DNA from 4 places in the Streptomyces sp. NPDC051636 genome. Region 2 is predicted to be linked to each of the others. Evidence: riboswitches for the same ligand, from Rfam matches in the RefSeq annotation. Region 2 holds a riboswitch; each other region holds the start of a gene.
The links. A riboswitch is a leader RNA that binds a small molecule or an ion and turns the genes downstream of it on or off. The one in region 2 is predicted to bind cyclic di-AMP.
Positions count from the first base shown of each region.

Region 1: linked by a shared signal. The riboswitch ahead of ACIBBH_RS07005 (NlpC/P60 family protein) and the one ahead of ACIBBH_RS09825 (peptidoglycan DD-metalloendopeptidase family protein) in region 2 are both predicted to bind cyclic di-AMP.
Region 3: linked by a shared signal. The riboswitch ahead of ACIBBH_RS05115 (NlpC/P60 family protein) and the one ahead of ACIBBH_RS09825 (peptidoglycan DD-metalloendopeptidase family protein) in region 2 are both predicted to bind cyclic di-AMP.
Region 4: linked by a shared signal. The riboswitch ahead of ACIBBH_RS27910 (M23 family metallopeptidase) and the one ahead of ACIBBH_RS09825 (peptidoglycan DD-metalloendopeptidase family protein) in region 2 are both predicted to bind cyclic di-AMP.

Region 1 is NZ_JBITDA010000003.1:5,849-10,681, reverse strand. It holds gene pcrA (DNA helicase PcrA) at 1-2,412, opposite strand, end outside; cyclic di-AMP (ydaO/yuaA leader) riboswitch at 2,640-2,814, shown strand; gene ACIBBH_RS07005 (NlpC/P60 family protein) at 2,822-3,985, shown strand; gene ACIBBH_RS07000 (hypothetical protein) at 4,818-4,833, opposite strand, start outside.
Region 2 is NZ_JBITDA010000004.1:51,842-56,674, forward strand. It holds gene ACIBBH_RS09815 (SGNH/GDSL hydrolase family protein) at 63-848, opposite strand; gene ACIBBH_RS09820 (DUF6250 domain-containing protein) at 912-1,478, opposite strand; gene ACIBBH_RS09825 (peptidoglycan DD-metalloendopeptidase family protein) at 1,620-2,546, opposite strand; cyclic di-AMP (ydaO/yuaA leader) riboswitch at 2,551-2,710, opposite strand; partial or broken gene ACIBBH_RS09830 (GH36 C-terminal domain-containing protein) at 3,018-3,230, opposite strand; gene ACIBBH_RS09835 (tyrosine-protein phosphatase) at 3,605-4,402, shown strand; gene ACIBBH_RS09840 (DUF6126 family protein) at 4,421-4,543, opposite strand; gene ACIBBH_RS09845 (helix-turn-helix domain-containing protein) at 4,540-4,833, opposite strand, start outside.
Region 3 is NZ_JBITDA010000002.1:315,599-320,431, reverse strand. It holds gene ACIBBH_RS05125 (FAD-dependent oxidoreductase) at 1-128, opposite strand, end outside; partial or broken gene ACIBBH_RS05120 (NAD-dependent epimerase/dehydratase family protein) at 250-1,325, shown strand; gene ACIBBH_RS05115 (NlpC/P60 family protein) at 1,301-3,256, opposite strand; cyclic di-AMP (ydaO/yuaA leader) riboswitch at 3,265-3,439, opposite strand; gene ACIBBH_RS05110 (SpoIIE family protein phosphatase) at 3,640-3,828, opposite strand; partial or broken gene ACIBBH_RS05105 (SpoIIE family protein phosphatase) at 3,807-4,140, opposite strand.
Region 4 is NZ_JBITDA010000018.1:134,342-139,174, forward strand. It holds gene ACIBBH_RS27900 (M16 family metallopeptidase) at 119-1,522, shown strand; gene ACIBBH_RS27905 (M16 family metallopeptidase) at 1,519-2,907, shown strand; cyclic di-AMP (ydaO/yuaA leader) riboswitch at 3,118-3,277, shown strand; gene ACIBBH_RS27910 (M23 family metallopeptidase) at 3,291-4,043, shown strand; gene ACIBBH_RS27915 (GntR family transcriptional regulator) at 4,255-4,833, shown strand, end outside.

The sequences.
Region 1 (4,833 bases), on a different contig from region 2:
GGCGTTCGCGCCCGTGCCCTTCACCGCGACGACCGTGCCGAGCCCGAACTGGTCATGCGTCACCCGGTCCCCGACGGCCAGGCCCACCACCGGCTTCTCCGAGGTGCGGCGCGTGGCGAAACCGGACGCGCCCGACGCCGAGGAGCGCGAGCGGGACGACGACAGCGAGGCCGCCACTCCCGACGCCGGTCCCGAGGACACCTGGGCCGCCGCTCCCTTCCGCTTCCACTCCACATGCGCGGGCGGGATCTCCTCCAGGAAGCGTGAGGGCGGGTTGTACGACGGCTGGCCCCACGCGCTGCGCATCGCCGACCGGGTCAGATACAGCCGCTCCCGCGCACGCGTGATGCCGACGTACGCCAGGCGCCGCTCCTCCTCCAGCTCCTTGGTCTGGCCGAGGGCGCGCATGTGCGGGAAGACGCCGTCCTCCATGCCGGTGAGGAACACGACCGGGAACTCGAGGCCCTTTGCGGTGTGCAGGGTCATCAGGGTGATGACACCGGAGCCGTCCTCGTCCTCGTCGGGGATCTGGTCGGAGTCGGCGACCAGCGCCACCCGCTCCAGGAAGTCGGAGAGCGAGCCCGGCTCCTCGCCCTCACCGGCCTCCTGCTCGAACTCCAGTGCCACCGCCGCGAGTTCCTGAAGGTTCTCGATGCGGGTCTCGTCCTGCGGGTCGGTGGAGGCCTGCAACTCGGCCAGATACCCGGTGCGTTCGAGCACCGCCTCCAGGACGGTCGCCGGGCCCGCGCCGGACTCGACGATCGTACGGAGGTCCTCCATCAGCGTGTTGAACCGCTTGACGGCGTTCGTGGAGCGCGCGGCCATGCCGTACGCCTCGTCGACGCGCTTGAGCGCCTGCGGGAAGCTGATCTTCTCGCGCTGGGACAGGGCGTCGATCATCGCCTCGGCGCGGTCGCCGATGCCCCGCTTGGGGACGTTGAGGATGCGGCGCAGCGGGACCGAGTCCTCCGGGTTGGCGAGGACGCGCAGGTAGGCCAGGACGTCCCGGACCTCCTTGCGCTCGTAGAAACGGACGCCGCCGACGACCTTGTAGGGCAGGCCGACGCGGATGAAGACCTCTTCGAAGACACGGGACTGGGCGTTGGTGCGGTAGAAGACGGCGACGTCCCCGGCCTTCGCCTCGCCCGCGTCCGTGAGGCGGTCTATCTCGTCGGCGACGAACTGCGCCTCGTCGTGCTCGGTGTCGGCGACGTACCCGGTGATGCGGGCGCCCGCGCCCGCGTTGGTCCACAGGTTCTTCGGCCGGCGGGACTCGTTGCGCTCGATGACCGCGTTGGCCGCCGAGAGGATCGTCTGGGTGGAGCGGTAGTTCTGCTCCAGCAGGATCGTCGTCGCGTCCGGGTAGTCCTCCTCGAACTGGAGGATGTTGCGGATGGTCGCGCCGCGGAAGGCGTAGATCGACTGGTCGGCGTCACCCACCACGCACAGCTCGGCGGGCTGCAGGTCGTCCTCGGCGGGCGGTACGTCCACCGGGTGCCCGGCGGTGCCGACGAGTTCGCGCACGAGGGCGTACTGGGCGTGGTTGGTGTCCTGGTACTCGTCGACCAGGACGTGGCGGAACCGGCGGCGGTAGTGCTCGGCAACGTCCGGGAACGCGCGCAGCAGGTTGACCGTCGTCATGATCAGGTCGTCGAAGTCCAGGGCGTTGGCCTCGCGCAGCCGCGACTGGTAGAGGGCGTAGGCCTGGGCGAGGGTCTTCTCGAAGCCGTCGGTGGCCTGGGCGGCGAAGTCCTCCTCGTCGATCAGCTCGTTCTTCAGGTTGGAGATCTTGGCGCTGAAGGACTTCGGCGGGAAGCGCTTGGGGTCGAGGTCCAGATCGCGGCAGACCAGGGCCATCAGGCGCTTGGAGTCGGCGGCGTCGTAGATCGAGAACGACGACGTGAAGCCGAGTTTCTTGCTCTCCCGGCGCAGGATGCGCACGCACGCGCTGTGGAAGGTCATCACCCACATCGCGTTCGCGCGCGGGCCGACGAGCTGCTCGACCCGCTCCTTCATCTCGCCCGCGGCCTTGTTGGTGAAGGTGATCGCGAGGATCTGCCCGGGGTGCACGCCCCGCTCGCCCAGCAGGTAGGCGATGCGATGGGTGAGTACGCGGGTCTTGCCGGAGCCGGCGCCGGCCACGATGAGCAGCGGGGAGCCGGAGTGGACGACGGCGGCCCGCTGGTTGTCGTTCAGCCCCTCCAGGAGCGCGGCCGAGTCGACGGCCGGGCGGTGGGCGCCGTCGCGGTAGTAGGCGTCCCGGTCCGGCGGCACGTCGAACTTCCCCCCGAACAGATCGTCCGGAACCGGCTCCGGAGCGTGCTCGTCCTCGGGCGGTGGCGGGGGCTCCTCCTCGTGCCCGCGAGGGGCCTGGAGGTCCGCCAGGAAGCTGTCGTCAAAGAGGCTGCTCATCGCTCTCCGAGTCTAGGGCGCCCCACCGGCAACCGGCCGCCGCCCCGGGAAATGACCGGATTCCCCGCCGCTCACTCTGCGGAGCCGCACTGTCACCCGAAATGGATCTCTGCCCCGGGTCACAGAAATGTATCGGGCATATCGTGCATCAATCTTCACATGAGCCACAGGAGTTGGCTACCGTGCCGGGCGGGCCGCACGCCCCCACCGGCGAACGTCGCCGGGCCGCGCGGCCTCCGCCGAGTCCGGCGCGCCGCCCTGCGGCGACCGGAGCCGGGGACCCAACCGAACTTGGGGTGAATCGGTCCGTCTCCCTCCGGGAGAAGGGCCGTAGGGCAACCCTTCCGAACCACCCGCCCGAACCCGACAGCTAACCCGGTAGGCGGAACATTGGAAGGAGTCGCCTCCCTTGGCGTCGCACCGCAAGCGTCCCTCGGGTGTGGCTGGTATACGCACCCCCGCCCTCGCCACCGCCGCGCTCACCTCCATGGCCCTGCTCTCCCAGACGGCCGACGCCACCCCGTCCGCTGACGGTGACAAGCCGAGCCTTGAGGAGGTCGAGAAGAAGGTCGACGACCTGTACCGGCAGGCGGAGTCGGCGACCGAGAAGTACAACGCGGCCAAGGAGAACACCGGTAAGCAGCGCAGACGGGTCGACGCCCTCCTCGACGAGGTGGCCAAGCGCACGGAGAAGCTCAACAAGGCGCGCGAGAAGCTGGGTTCGTTCGCCGCGGCCCAGTACCGGACCGGGGCCACCGCCCCCGACACCGCCACCTTCCTGCTCGCGGACACCCCGCAGGACTACTTCGACCAGACGCAGCTGATGAGCCGGCTGACCTCCCGGCAGAAGGACGCGGTCGACGACTACGTCACCCAGCAGTCCGCGACCATGAAGAAGCGGCAGGAGGCGACCAAGAGCCTCGAGACGCTGACCGAGTCGCGGAACGACCTGCAGACCGCCAAGGCCACCGTCCAGAAGAAGCTCGCCACCGCACGGGAACTGCTGTCCACGCTGACGGCCCAGGAGAAGGCGCGGCTCGCGGCGATCGAGAGGCAGAAGCGGGAGGAGGCCGCGCGCAAGGCGGCGGAGCTCGCGAAGCAGCAGCAGGAGGCGGCGGCGGCGCAACAGGACAGCTCGTCGTCCGACTCGTCGGGCTCGTCGGGCTCGGCGAGCGGAACCTCGTCCGGCTCCTCCGGCACGTCGCCCTCGTACGCCACCATGGCCGACAAAGCGATCGCGTTCGCCCGTGCCCAGATCGGCAAACCCTACGTCTGGGGCGCCACCGGCCCCGGCTCCTACGACTGCTCCGGCCTGACCCAGGCCGCCTGGAAGGCCGCCGGCGTCAGCCTGCCGCGCACCACCTACGACCAGGTCGAGGCGGGCACCACGGTTCCCCTCGCCGACGCCCAGCCCGGTGACCTGGTCTTCTTCTACGACGATGTCAGCCACGTCGGCATCTACATCGGCAACGGCATGATGATCCACGCCCCCAAGCCGGGTACCTACGTCCGCGAGGAGTCGATCTACTACGGCGGCGAATCGATCATCCACAGCGTGGTGCGACCGGCCTGAGCCCGTTGTAGGCCGGCATGTGGTTCGCCGCTGGCCGCTACGCCTGTCACCACACCAGCGCTCACCAGGGCGGCGCTGACCATGGGCGCCTACGGGTTCCGCGGACTGCAAACCCCGCTCATCCGTAAGCGAGATCCTGTCGCTGGTCCAGGGCCTCTCCATCGGCATGGTGATCGGCCCGGTGATGGCAGCCATTGATCAGCTCCCTGCCGTTGGATCGGGCCGGTGCCGGGTCGACTGTCACCAACACCGTGCGCCAGACCGGCAGCGTGATCGGGAGTCGCAGTTGGCGGCACGATCATGTCGATCGTGTACCGGCGCGCGATCGAACCCTCGCTGAGCGATGCACCCGGGCCGGTGCAGGACCGGGCGCGGGTTTCCGCCCGAACAGGCCCGGCATGTCACCACCGCGGTCCACCGGCCCACTCTTGCGCACGCTGCAGACGATGCGTTTGTTCACGCTGTGCACGTCGGCGCGGCCTGGATCATGCTCATCGCACTCTTCGGAGCAGCTGTGCTGGTGATTTCCTTGCGTCCTGCCGGAAAGCCCACGGGCCGGTACAGGAGCCGGACCGCGATCGAGGAGGCAGCCGCTCCGTGAAGGGGACGACCCGGCATTCCGGGGCCGGTGACCAACCCGCTCAGGAGGGCCATGACGTGGGCAGCCACTGACACAAGGGGAATCGGGCGAAAACTTCCTGATGTCCTGCTTGAACAGTCAAGCCACGTACAAGCAACGGGCCGGCATCGTCCGCCGGTTCCAGGCCGGCAACGGCCCGAGGCGCTCGCCTGGCCCGGTTCGGTCCGCGGCAGGTGACCGAGGGGGGCGCGGTCAGGTCCACAGCACG
Region 2 (4,833 bases):
CACGCGCGTACCCGCCGCCGTACACCCCGGCCATCCGCTGCCGGCCCCCGGAGGGAACCCGCTCAGGCCACCGAGGCGATCCGCATCTTGATGTCGTCCGGGGACAGCGCGCCCTTGGCCGTCACGTGGTCGCCGGACGATTCGCCGCGCAGGCGGCGGCCGATCCAGGGGACCAGGTACTCGCGGGCCCAGTGGACGTCGTCGCGGCGGACCTCGAGCGTGCCGCGAGGCGGGAGCGGGGGCCAGGGCTGCTCCGGGTCGGCCGGGATCTCGAGGCCGAGGACCTGGCCGGCGCGCAGGGCCACGCGCGTGTGCCCCTCGGGCGAGAGGTGCAGCCGGTCGTCGTCCCAGGCACGCCGGTCCTGGATCGTCTTGAGGGACCACAGGTCGAGCACGGGACAGCCGTACCGGTCGGCGATGGCCCGGACATGCCCGTTGTACGTGGCGATCTTGCCGCGCAGGTGCTTGAGCACGGGCACGCCACGGGTGTCGAAGCCGGTCGTCACCATGACCGTGCCGGCGACGGAGGCGAGTTGTGCCACCGCCCGCTCGAAGCGCTCGGCCACCTCGTCGGGGTCGGTTCCGGGGCGGATGATGTCGTTGCCGCCCGCGCAGAAGGAGACCAGGTCCGGGGCGAGTTCGACGGCCCGCGGGAGCTGGTCCGCCATGATCTGGTCGAGCAGCTTGCCGCGCACCGCGAGGTTCGTGTACCTGAAGTCGCCCTCGGGCCGCCGGTCCGCGAGCAGTACCGCGAACCGGTCGGCCCAGCCGACGAACGCCCCATCGGGGCCGGGGTCGCCCACGCCCTCGGTGAAGCTGTCCCCCACCGCCACGTACGACCCGATCACTGATCTGTTGTCACTCTTCGAATCGTCTGCCACATCGGACCATGATTCACCTTGGGGTGTGACTTACGCGACCGTAATACGGGCTTGACGGTCGGTGAGATAAGCCACTCCTCCGGCATGCGTCATCCGGGAATACGCCACACCCGGAAGCCGGTGATCCGAGACGATCCGGACGCGCTGGGGTTCGTTCGCGACGAGCAGGGGCCCGGTGCAGTCGTAGACCAGGGGGCGGACCCCGGCGTCGCCGACGTAACGGCGCAGCCGGGTGGTGGTGTTGGAGTTGGCGCCGTAGCCGGCGTAATACGTCTTCAGGTAGTCGTACTCCTCGAGCCCGCCTCCCCGCGGCGTCGCGAAGAGGTCGCCGGGGAAACGGACGCCGGCCGCGTTCCAGAAGTTGTTGAGGTCCGAGACGCGGCCGTTGGCCCCGCCCTGCGACGCCGGCGGGGCGGTGTACTCCAGGACGTACGGCCCTTCGAGCCACCGGCGGAACCAGACCGTCGCGCCGCTGGGCACGTCGATGTCCAGCAAGCCGTGGGAGGCGGTGACGCTGCCGCCGTCCTGCAGTTCGGTCACCCACTGGCCGAGACCGTGCCGGAAGTCGTCGTGGGCGGGGTGCGGGCTGCCGGACAAGGGCCCCCAAGGCTGCAGAAGGCCTTGCTCCTGATGGAGGTCACTGTGCCCGGGCCCCGGCCCCGCTGTCGACACACCGAAGGCCGGACCCGGGGATCGGGGGTCCGGCCTTCGGTCACCCAGGGACGGGCGACGCGGTCGTCAGGCGACGGCGACGCCGTGCGAGCGGAGGTAGGCGACGGGGTCCACGTCCGAGCCGTAGTTCGGCGTGGTGCGGATCTCGAAGTGCAGGTGCGGGCCGGTCACGTTGCCGGTCGCGCCGGAGAGGCCGATCTGCTGGCCCGCGGCCACGGTCTGGCCGGCCGAGACGGAGAGCGAGGAGAGGTGGCCGTACTGGGCGTAGTAGCCGTCGGCGAGCCTGATCACGACCTGGTTGCCGTAGGCGCCGCCCCAGCCCGCGGAGACGACCGTGCCCGCACCCACGGCCTTCAGCGAGGTGCCGGTCGGGACGACGAAGTCGACGCCCGTGTGGTGGCCGCTGGACCACATGCTGCCCGCCACGTGGTAGCCGGTGCCGACGGTGGCGCTGGCCACGGGGAGCGTGAAGCCGGCGGAGGTGTTCGCCGACGCGGGGGACGACGACCGGGACGCCGACTGCGACTGGGACCGCGACGTGGACCCGGACTCCGACTGCGACTTCGACTTCACGGACGACGAAGACCCGGCGGAGGCGGAGGACTTGCCGCCCGTCTGCGCGGCCTTCTTGCCGAGCGTGAGCTTCAGGCCGGGGTGGATCAGCGAGGGGTCGCTGCCGACGGCCTCGCGGTTGTCCTCGTAGAGCCGGTGCCAGCCGCCGCTGACGTGCTGCTCGTCGGCGATCTTGGAGAGGTAGTCGCCGGTCCTCACCGTGTAGGTGCGTGCGCCCGGCTGTGCCGCGGAGACCTTCTTCCCGGCCACCGGTACGGTCTGGACGGCCTTTTCCGAAACGGAATCCTTTGCGGTGGCCGCGTGGGCACCGGTGGCGCCCATGAGAGGCAGGGCGAGCGCGGCGCCGCCCGTGCCGGCGACGGCGATCGAGCGCGTGAAACGCCGGGTCTTGGGACGGCGGTGTTTACCCTTCGCGGGCATGGCGAATTCCTCTCCGACGCCTGCGAGGTGAGCTGTCGGGTTCGGGCTGGAGCTGCCCGGCCGCGCGCGGGGCGCGGCTTCACCCCTAGCCGTCCCGGAGACCGGAACAGGCAGTCGTACCTGGTGGGTCCCCCGCTCCTGCCGTGCACGGGTGAGTGTGTGCGGGCTCCGGGCGGCGGCAGGATTCGGCGTTCCGTCCGGATTGATGGCGAACGTAAGCGAGCAGGACGCGAAGGGACAACCAGATGGTTCCCTCTGTCCGCGTTTCACGTGATCCGTTACGGGAATTCCCGGTCACCCTCCGTGAATTCGATGCGTCTTCGTTGCATCAAATCCCAGGAAGATCCCGCGGATTACGTGGACATGACGCGCGACGGACGGTCACGAATATGACGCTCCTCACGCACCCCATCCCCATGGCCCCCTAATTCACAGCGACTTGGAATGAAGGGTCTAATTCGGACAGAAAGCTCAGATGCGACACAGGCGGAGAACCGTCGCATCGAAGTCGCCGCGCAGCCCGGTGCGCAGCCCGTGGTGCAGCAGCACGGCACCCCGGTGAACTTCGCCCGTTTCGCGGCATTCGTACGACGCCGTGGGGTCGAGGCCGCGCAGCCGCAGCGCCGGGACCGGCTCGCCGTACCGCTGCGCCTGGAGCCAGGCGAGGACGACGGCCTCGTCCCCGAGCTCGCGGAAGCGCAGCCGGAGTTCGCCGTCGTCGGTGTCGTACGTCTCGAGGCCCACTCGGTATCGCGCCGCTGTCCGGCGCGCAAGGACGGGGCGGGCCTGACGAAGCGGGGGCCGCCCTCGACCGGATACTCCTCGCGGCCGTCGAGCGGGGACTCGAAGGGCCGGTAGCCGGGCAGCGGGTGCTCGGCGAGGGCCTCGGCGTCGGCGAGCGCGATCCTGGGGCCCCAGTGGAGCCAACATCATCAAGCGCTCTTGGCCGCGGAGGCAACGCCTGTGGACAACTCATTGCCCGGGAAAACCGATGTCGTATCGTCGACAGGGTGCCCGCCGACGAGCCGCGACGGCGGGAACGGCTGGGAGGAGCCCCCGTGACGCAGCAGATCCCGTCGACCGAACCGGAGCTGACCGGAGTGCGCAACTTCCGGGACGTGGGCGGTCTGCCCACGGTGGACGGACGGCGGGTGCGCTACGGGGTGCTGTTCCGCAGCGGGCACCTCGCGCACGCGACCGACGAGGACGCGGCGTTCCTCGCCTCCCTCGGGCTGCACACCATCTTCGACTTCCGCAACGCGGCCGACCACAGGCTCGAGGGACCGGACGTCGAACTGCCCGGCGTGCGCAACGTGAACCTGCCGCTGAGCGACCCGGCGGACGGCGCCGAGTTCTGGACGATGGTCCGCGACGGCGACCTCGACCAGCTGCGCGCGCTCCTCGCGGACGGCAAGGCGGCGAACCGGATGATCGCCTCCTACCGCAAGATCATGAAGGAGCGCACCGCCGAGCACTCCCGGGTGCTGCACGCGCTCGCCGAGGACAGCGTCCCCGCCCTGATGCACTGCGCGGCCGGCAAGGACCGCGCAGGCCTGTCCATCGCCGTCACACTGCTCGCCGTGGGCGTGGAGCGGGACGCGATCCTGGCCGACTACCTGGAGTCGAACGCCAAGCACCGCCGCTACAAGGTGCGCCGCAGCGGCAGCTCCGACTCGGCGTACTCCTCCGAGGTCATGGAGCTCCTCGGCCCGCTGTTCGACGCGCGTGCCGAGTACCTGACGGCGGCGTTCGAGACGGTCGAGGAGACGTGGGGCGGCGTGGACGCCTACCTGGAGCAGGGGCTCGGGGTCACGCCGGAGATCCGGGAACGGCTGCGGGAGCGGCTGCTCGACTGACGAAGTTCCGCAGGGCGGTCAGCCCTTCGCGCCCACCGCGAACAGCAGGTAGACGAAGGCTGCCAGGATGTGGCCGACGGCGATGTAGATGATCAGCCGGACCCACAGGGCGCGGGGGAACTTCTCCTCCAGGTCGGTCATGTCAGGTCTCCGGTCAGGGGGCCCAGGCACAGGGCGGCCGTGGGGCTCTGCAGCAGGGTGTGGACGAAGAGGAGCTCGACGCCGTCGTGGTCCTCGGCGGCGAGGCGGTGCGGGGTCAGCGAGTCGAAGTGCGCGCTGTCGCCGGGCGCGAGCAGGTGAGCGGTGTCCCCGAGGCGCAGCCTGAGCCGGCCCTTGAGGACGTACAGCCACTCCTCGCCCGGGTGCACGCGCACCATGTCGCCCTGGGAGCCGTACGGCACGCGGACGCGCAGGGCCTGCATCCCGCGGCC
Region 3 (4,833 bases), on a different contig from region 2:
GGCATCCGCTCGAAGAGGTCGATGGACACGCCGGGCTCGGCCGCCACCTCGGACTTGAGCAGGGCGTCGGCGGCGTAGATCCCGGCCGGGCCGGCTCCGACGATGGCTACCCGCAGCGGGCGCGGCATGATCTGATTCCCTTCGAGCGATGACAGGCGACTCGATCGGGAGCCTAAACTAAGGCAGTCCTAACTTAGTACGCGGGTCCGTTCTATGAGCTCATAAGCCGAACTTATGGGTGGGTGGCGGATGGGGGAGCACGGGGCGACGGCCGTCCTGGCGACCGGCGGCAGCGGGTTCGTCGGCAGCCATCTGGTGCGGCGGCTGCTGGAGCGCGGCTACCGGGTGCACACCACCGTGCGCCGGATCGCGTACCTGGCGAAGGTGCGGCCCCTGCGGGAGATGCAGGAGGCCTTCCCGGGGCAACTGACCCTGTTCGAGGCCGACTTGCTGCGGGAGGGCTCCTTCGACGAGGCGGCGCGCGGCTGCTCGGTCGTCTTCCACGTGGCCTCGCCGTTCCTCATGCCGGAGAAGATCAAGGACGGCCGCCGGGACGTGGTCGACCCTGCCGTGCTCGGCACCCGCAACGTGCTGGCGGCGGTGGAGCGCACGCCGTCCGTACACACCCTGGTCTTCACCTCCACGGTGGGCGCGATCTTCGGCGATAAGCCGACGTGCTCGCCATGGAGGGCCAGGTGCTGTCGGAGAAGTACTTCAACACCACCAGCACCGTGGAGAACAACCCCTACCACTACGCGAAGACCGTCGCGGAACGCATCGCTCGGGAGGCCGGACCGGCCCAGGACCGCTGGCGCATGGTGTCCGTCAACCCAGGCCTGACCCTGGGCCCCTCACTCACCCGGCGTCCGAGTCCGGCAGCCTGTTCCTGCTCGACGAGCTGTTCAAGGGCTACTTCTGCTACGGCGCCCCGGACTTCGGCTTCACGACGGCGGACGTCCGGGACGTTCGCCGACGCGCACATCGCGGCGGCGGAGAACCCGACGGCCAAGGGCCGCTACATCGTCGCGGCCGAGACGATGACCTCCTTCCACGAGATGTCCCGGATCATCCGCACCCGCCACCCGCGTGACCTCCGCCTCCCGCGCACCGCGCTCCCGCACTGGCCGATACGTGTCCTGGGCCCCGCCTTCGGGCTCACCCAGGACTACGTCCGCAAGCACCTCGGCATCCGCTTCCGCGTGGACAACAGCCGGAGCGTGCGCGAACTGGGCCTCCCCTACCGCCCGGTCGAGGAGACCCTGCTGGACCACTACGAGAGCCGGCGTGCCCGGCGGAGGTCTCACGCGGGCCGTATCACCCGGTGAATGGCCGTCTCTCCGGCGCCGTAGACCGACTCCTCGCGTATGTACGCGCCCTGGCCCGGTGCGTGGACCATCATGCCGCTGCCGACGTAGAGACCGACGTGGTTGTCGTCGTCGAAGAAGAACACCAGATCCCCGGCCTGGGCCTCGCTCAGCGCGACCGGCGTGCCCGCGCCCGCCTGCTCCCGCGCGGCACGCGGCAGCGTGACCCCGGCGGCCTTCCACGCGGCCTGGGTCAGGCTGGAGCAGTCGTAGGAGTCCGGCCCGGTCGCCCCCCAGACACACGGCTTGCCCATCTGCGCCCGGGCGAAGGCCACCGCCTTCATGCCCTTTCCGCCGTACGCCGGCTCCGTGGCGGGGGAGGGGACGGCGAAGGAACCGGTGTCGGCCGGGGCGGGGGAGCCGGCGATACCGGCTCTGGCGTAGGACGGGGTGCCGGTGAGGGCGCCGGCCTGGGCGAGGGATCCGGTGTCGGTCAAGGCGCCGGTACCGGTGAAGGATCCGGTGTCGCTCAGGGGGCCGGCGCCGACGAAGGACCCGGTGTCGCCGAGGAGGGCGGCAGCGGCGAAGGTTCCGGTGCCGGTCACGGGGGTCGCCCCCGAGGGAGCCGCCGCGCCCGGGAACGGGTCCACACCGACGGCTGCCCCGGCACCGGGGGGCATGCCCGCGCCGGTCGCCATACCGACGCCGGGCATTGCGCCTGCCCCGGTCATGGCGCCTGCCCCGGCCATCACGCCGGTGGCGGCGAGTGTGCCGGTGCCGGTGAGTGTGTCCGTGCCGATGGGTGTGCCCGCGTTGGGGATTGTGCCCATTCCGGCGATCGCGCCGGTAGTGGTCGTGGTGCCCGTCCCGGTCATGGCGCCTGCCCCGGCCATCACGCCGGTGGCGGCGAGTGTGCCGGTGCCGGTGAGTGTGTCCATGCCGATGGGCCTGCCCGGGCTGGGGATTGTGCCCATTCCGGCGATCGCGCCGGTCGCGGTCATCGCATCCGCGCTGGGGCTCGCGACCACCCCGGTCATGGCGCCCGCCCCAGCTGCCGCGCCGGGCGCGGAAAGTGCGCCGGTGTCGGTGAGCGCGTCCGTCCCCGTACTCGGGCCCGGGCTGGGGATCGTGCCCGCCCCGGCCATCGCCCCCGTGCCATCCCCCGCGGCGACCGCGGTTCCCGCCGCTGACATGCCCGCGCTGAGGCCGGCCCACTGCTGGCGCAGCCACTCCTGTTCCGCCGGCTGGAGGGTCTGGTCGGCGTCGCCACGCCATGTGTCCTGGGCCGGGCGCGGGGGCTCGATCGCGGCGAGGGCGGCGGGCGGGGCCTGCCGCATGGTCTGGCGGGACAGCAGTTCACGGGCAGCGGCGAGCTTCCGCTGGTTCTGCCCCTTCGACACCGCGGGCGAGGACCGCCGCGGCGCGGCCGCGGGCAGGGCCAGGGGCGTCTCCCGCCGCGGCTCCGGCGCGGAGGGCAGCGCGGCGACGGGCCCGGCGGTCAGCTCCGCCACTGGGCGGCCGGTCAGTTCGGGCAGGGCGCGGCCGGTCAGTTCCGGCACGGCACGCCCGCCCGTCTGCCCGGAAGTCCCGGCGGTCAGCTCCGGCAGGGGGCGCCCGGCCGGCGCTTCCAGCGCACCGGCGGTCAGGCCGCGACCCAAGAGCTCCTCCGGGACCTTGGGGCGGCGCTCGGCCGGGCGCCGCGGTGTCCGGTCGGCGGGGAGTACGGCGGGCACTGACGGACCCAGCTTGGCGCGTGCCCCGTCCATCCACTGCCGGGCGACACTGTCCAGAGAGGGATCGGCGCCCCGGTCCGACCGGCGAAGACGCACCCCACGGCCGCGCGTGCCCCCTGACAGCGCACGGGTGGCGTTGTAGTTCCCGGTGGCGTTCTCGGCCTGGTCGTAGAGGGTGTCGATTCGCTGCCGAACCTCGTCGCGGCTTTCGCGCGCCATGGGGGACGTACTCCTTCCGTGCTCCGCCTACCGGGTTAGCTGTCGGGTTCGGGCGGTCGATGGTGGAAGGCATGCCCTACGACCCTTGCCCCCTCGGGCAGTTGGGCCGATTCACCCCAAGTCGGTTGGGTCCCCGGCTCCGGCTGTGCCCCGCAAGGGCACCGGACTCGACGGAGGCCACGCGGCCCGGCGGGGTTCGCCGGGGGGAGCCGTGCGGCCTGGTCGCCAACCTAGCCAACTTGTGTGGCCGGTGTGAAGGTTGAAGCGCGGAATGCCCGATACGTAATTGTGATATTCATCTTGGCGCCCGTGATCATCCGGTGAGGAGGCCCCCAAACCGCCCGCAGGACCAGCACTTCGAACGCCCGCCTCGCCGCCGCATCTCACCACCGCATGATGACCAGCGCCGTGTCGTCGGTCGCGGCCTCCCGCGGAAGCAACTCCCGCAGGACGGCGTCGGCGAGGTCCTCCGGATCCGCGGCCCGGTGCCGGCCGAGAACGTCGGCGAGACGGGCCGGCCCGACGTCGATGTCCTCGTGCCGCCGCTCGATCAGGCCGTCGGTGTACAGCACGAGGGTGGCCCCGTCGGTGAACGTGAGGCGTGCCTCGGGACGTGGCCGGGGTCGGGCCGGGCGTCCAGCGGGGGATCGGTGGCCCGGTCGAGGAACTCCACGAGGCCGTCGGCATGCACCAGTACGGGCGGCGGGTGGCCGGCGCTGCTGTAGGCCGGGGTGCGGTGGTCGAAGTCGATGAACGTCGCCACCGCGGTCGCCGATTCCGCGCCGTCGACCACGTGGGCGTACTCCCCCAGGGCGTTCAGCGCATGCGCGAGGCCGTCGGCGACGCGGCAGACGGCGCTGAGCGCTGCGCAACTGCCCCATCACGCACGCGGCCTGCAGGCAGTGCCCGACCACGTCACCGACCGAGAGGCCGATGCGGTCGCCGCCGACCCGGTCGACCAGGTCGTACCAGTCCCCGCACACGTTCAGCGCGCTCACCGGGCTGGTACCGCACGGCGGCCCGGTGGCGCCCCACCTGCAGGCGGGCGGGGAGCATCGCCTCCTGGAGGGCGAGCGCCACCTCCCGGTCCCGGGCGTGGGACCGGCGCAGCCGCTCGTTCAGCTCCTGTCAGCTCCCGGGCGCGCCGGTACAGCTCGGCCTCCAGCACCTGGGCCCGGTCGCTGTGCCCGCTGCCGCGGGCCCGGCGACCATCCCCGGCAGTGTCTGGAACACCGCCGCGTAGTCGATCTCAGCGTCCGCCATGGCCTGCCGCCTCACCCGACCGCCGATACGGGCCCGGTCTCCCCCGAAATCTGCGCCCGAGCGGGCGGGGGATCTGCCGAGGACGCTGCTCATCGCAGTCGGGAGCCACTGATCCGTGCGGGGCGTGCGCGCCGGAGCGCACGGGCGCGCGGCGGCAGGGGTCCGCCTGTGGTCCGTACCGGTACTGCGGGCGAGCGGTGTGCTCTTCCACGCTCCGGCCAGGCCGAACCGCCGCGGCGCCGGCCGCGTGTCTGTGAGTTCACGATGAATCTCCGGGGTGCTTGAACACACCGGCCTTCGACTCCGTATGGGAC
Region 4 (4,833 bases), on a different contig from region 2:
TCCGCTGTGGGCGTACGTGCTGCGGGAACTTCGCCCAGGGTCCGCACGCTTGCATACAGTGGCAGGACCGGCAGGAAGACCGCGGTCTCACGACCGCCTCGCGATCGAAGGGACGTACATGCCCATGGGTCACACGACCACAGCCGAGGCAGGCTCCGGGGGCCTGACAGCGACCGAGCACCGGCTGGCCAACGGTCTGCGCGTGGTGCTCTCCGAGGACCACCTGACCCCGGTCGCGGCGGTCTGCCTCTGGTACGACGTCGGCTCCCGCCACGAAGTCAAGGGGCGTACCGGTCTGGCTCACCTCTTCGAGCACCTGATGTTCCAGGGCTCGGGGCAGGTGACGGGCAACGGTCACTTCGAGCTGGTGCAGGGCGCCGGCGGCTCGCTCAACGGCACCACCAGCTTCGAGCGCACCAACTACTTCGAGACCATGCCCGCCCACCAGCTGGAACTCGCCCTCTGGCTGGAGGCCGACCGCATGGGCTCGCTGCTCGCCGCCCTCGACGACGAGTCCATGGAGAACCAGCGGGACGTCGTCAAGAACGAGCGCCGGCAGCGGTACGACAACGTCCCGTACGGCACGGCCTTCGAGCGGCTCACCGCCCTCGCCTACCCGGACGGCCACCCCTACCACCACACGCCGATCGGCTCCATGGCCGACCTGGACGCGGCCACGCTGGAGGACGCGCGCGCGTTCTTCCGCACGTACTACGCGCCCAACAACGCGGTCCTCTCCGTCGTCGGCGACATCGACCCCCGGCAGACCCTGGCCTGGATCGAGAAGTACTTCGGCTCGATCCCCGCCCATGACGGCAAGCCCGCGCCGCGCGACGGCTCGCTGCCGGAGATCATCGGCGGGCAGCTGCGCGAGGTCGTCGTCGAGGAGGTCCCGGCGCGCGCCCTGATGGCCGCCTACCGGCTCCCGCACGACGGCACGCGCGCGTGCGACGCGGCCGACCTGGCGCTGACCGTCCTCGGCGGCGGTGAGTCCTCCCGTCTCTACAACCGGCTGGTTCGACGCGACCGTACGGCGGTGACGGCCGGGTTCGGTCTGCTGCGGCTGGCCGGGGCGCCCTCCCTGGGGTGGCTGGACGTGAAGACCTCCGGCGACGTCGAGGTGCCGGTCATCGAGACCGCGATCGACGAGGAGCTCGCCCGGTTCGCCGAGGAGGGCCCCACGCCCGAGGAGATGGAGCGCGCCCAGGCCCAGTTGGAGCGCGAGTGGCTGGACCGGCTCGGCACGGTCGCGGGCCGCGCCGACGAACTGTGCCGGTACGCGGTCCTGTTCGGCGACCCGAAGCTCGCCCTCACCGCCGTCCAGCGCGTCCTGGAGGTGACCCCCGAGGAGGTCCAGGAGGTCGCCAAGGCCCGCCTGCGCCCCGACAACCGCGCGGTGCTGGTGTACGAGCCGGTCTCCGCCGAGGCCGCCGAACACACCGAGGACGCGGATCCCCCCGAAGACCCCGAGGCCGAGGCAACCGTGGAAGCCGGCGACGAGAACGAGGAGGCGGCCAAGTGAGCGAGCTCGCCGCTATGGAGTTCCACCCGCAGCCCCAGGCGGGCGAGGCCAGGCCCTGGGCGTTCCCGGCCCCCGAGCGCGGCGCGCTCGACAACGGCCTGACCGTGCTGCGCTGCCACCGCCCGGGTCAGCAGGTCGTCGCCGTGGAGGTGCTCCTGGACGCGCCCCTGGACGCCGAGCCGGCCGGCTTCGACGGCGTCGCCACGATCATGGCGCGCGCCTTCTCCGAGGGCACCGACAAGCACTCCGCCGAGGAGTTCGCCGCCGAGCTGGAGCGCTGCGGCGCCACCCTCGACGCGCACGCCGACCACCCCGGAGTGCGCCTCAGCCTGGAGGTCCCGGCCTCCCGGCTCGGCAAGGCGCTCGACCTGCTCTCCGACGCCCTCAGGGCGCCCGCGTTCGCCGACAGCGAGGTCGAGCGGCTGGTGCGCAACCGCCTCGACGAGATCCCGCACGAGCTGGCCAACCCCTCCCGCCGGGCCGCCAAGGAGCTGTCCCGGCAGCTATTCCCGGCGACCTCGCGCATGTCCCGGCCGCGCCAGGGCACCGAGGACACGGTCGCCAAGATCGACTCGGCAACCGTGCGGGCCTTCTACGAGCGGCACGTGCGGCCCGTCACCGCCACCGCCGTGGTGGTCGGCGACCTCACCGGCATCGACCTGGACGGGCTGCTCGGCGACACCCTGGGCGCGTGGAGCGGCTCCGCGGCCCAGCCGCGTCCCGTGCCGCCGGTGACCGCCGACGACACCGGCCGCGTCGTCATCGTCGACCGCCCCGGCGCCGTCCAGACGCAGCTGCTCATCGGCCGCGTCGGTCCCGACCGGCACGACCGCGTGTGGCCCGCCCAGGTGCTCGGCACGTACTGCCTCGGCGGCACCCTCACCTCCCGCCTGGACCGCGTCCTGCGCGAGGAGAAGGGCTACACCTACGGCGTCCGCGCGTTCGGGCAGGTCCTCAGGTCCGGCCCCGAGGGCAACGGCGCCTCGATGCTCGCCATCAGCGGCTCCGTGGACACCCCGAACACCGGCCCGGCGCTGCACGACCTGTGGACGGTCCTGCGCACGCTCGCCGCGGAGGGGCTCACCGACGCCGAGCGTGACGTGGCCGTGCAGAACCTCGTCGGGGTGGCGCCGCTGAAGTACGAGACGGCGGCGGCAGTGGCGAGCACGCTGGCCGACCAGGTCGAGCAGCACCTGCCCGACGACTTCCAGGCGACGCTGTACCGGCAGCTGGCCGCGACCGGCACCGTGGAGGCCACCGCGGCGGTCGTGAACGCCTTCCCGGTGGACCGTCTGGTGACGGTCCTGGTCGGGGACGCGGCGCAGATCAAGGAGCCGGTCGAGGCACTCGGTCTCGGTGAAGTGTCCGTCGTGTCCGCCGAGTAGCGGCACGCGCGTGGGGCCCTGGTGACCGACGGGATCACCGGGGCCCCTTTGTTCCCCATGTGGCCCGCTGCATGTCCGAATTGAGACGGAGGTTGCCTGTCTGCCCTGTGGGATGCGCTACAAAGACCCTGATCCGTTTGAGGATTGGAAGCCGCGCGCCTTAGCTTCTTCCGGGCTGTCCGTCAGGCAGTGCGCCGCACCCGCGGCACCGGACAGCCATCGCCGAATCCCCGTACGGCGCGAGCCAGGGGAACCGGGGACCCACCGTCCCTTGGGGTGAATCGGACGCCCGCGCGCAGCGAGGGGGCCCGTAGGAGACCTTCCTGCTCCGAACCCGTCAGCTAACCCGGTAGGCGAGAAGGAAGGAAAGGACCAGCCACTTCATGGCGTTCACCCGCGCCACCGGGAAGCACCGTCGTCCCAGCCGGATGCACCGCACCACCGCCCGCGCGGCGGGCGTCGCGGCCCTCGCCACCACCGGCGCCATCGGTACTCTCGCCGCCCCGGCGCTCGCCGCCGAGCCCGCGGTCGAGCAGACCGGCCTCACCCCGGTCATCACCATCAGCGACTCGGTCCCCGAGCAGATCGACGCCCAGGCCACCGCCCAGAAGGAGGCCGCAGAGCTGAAGGCGGCCGAGGAGGCGGCGCGCAAGGAGGCCGCCGAGCAGGCGAAGAAGGCCCGGGAGGCCGAGGAGCGGGCGGCCCGCGAGGCCGAGCGCAAGCGGCTCAACGCGTTCGTGGCGCCGATCGCGCACTCCTACGTCTCCACCGGCTACCAGGCCAGCAGCTCCCTGTGGTCCTCCGGCTCCCACACCGGCATCGACTTCCACGCCGCCAGCGGCACCGCCGTCCACGCGGTCGGCTCCGGCACCGTGGTCTCCACCGGCTGGGGCGGGGCGTACGGCAACCAGATCGTGATCAAGATGGCCGACGGCATGTACACCCAGTACGGCCACCTGTCGTCCATCGGCGTCTCGGTGGGGCAGAAGGTCACCCCCGGCCAGCAGATCGGCCTGTCCGGCGCGACCGGCAACGTCACCGGGCCGCACCTCCACTTCGAGGCCCGCACCACCCCGGAGTACGGCTCCGACGTCGACCCGGTCGCCTACCTCCGCAAGCACGGCGTGAACGTCTGACGCACACGGCGGTGTGAACGTCTGACGAACCACCACGCAACCACCCGAAGCCCCGGCCCACCAGCCGGGGCTTTCGTGGTTTCGGACCCCCGCTGTCCAAAAAATATCCATGGATTCCGGCCTGCCATCGGAAATTCCCGCTCATTGCAATAGAGTCACGGAACACACGTCAATCAGCGACGTTTCACGGGGATTAAGACGGAGGTCGGTCATGCGTATTCCGGCGCACTCGGTATGCACGGCGATCCGGGACGACATCGTGGCCGGTGTCTACGAGCGCGGCAGCCGGCTCACCGAGGAGCTCCTCGCCCGCCGCTACGGCGTCTCGCGCGTCCCCGTCCGCGAGGCGCTGCGCACCCTGGAGGCCGAGGGCTTCGTGGTGACCCGGCGGCACGCGGGCGCGTGCGTCGCCGAACCGACCGAGCGGGAGGCCGCCGACCTGCTGGAGATGCGCCTGCTGATGGAGCCCCTCGGTGCCGCCCGGGCCGCCCAGCGGCGCACCGAGGCCCATCTCAAGGTGCTGCGGGGCCTGGTGAGGCTGGGCCAGGAGCGGGCCCGCCGGGGCAACAGCGAGGATCTGCGCTCCCTGGGGGGCTGGTTCCACGAGACGCTCGCCCAGGCCTCCGGCAGCCACGCCCTGACCTCCGTACTCACCCAGCTGCGGCACAAGATCGCCTGGATGTACGCCGTGGAGGCACCCGCCAACCCGGTGGAGTCCTGGGCCGAGCACGGCGCCATCGTGGACGCGGTGGCGCGCGGCGACGGCGAGCGCGCGCGGGCGATGACGGCG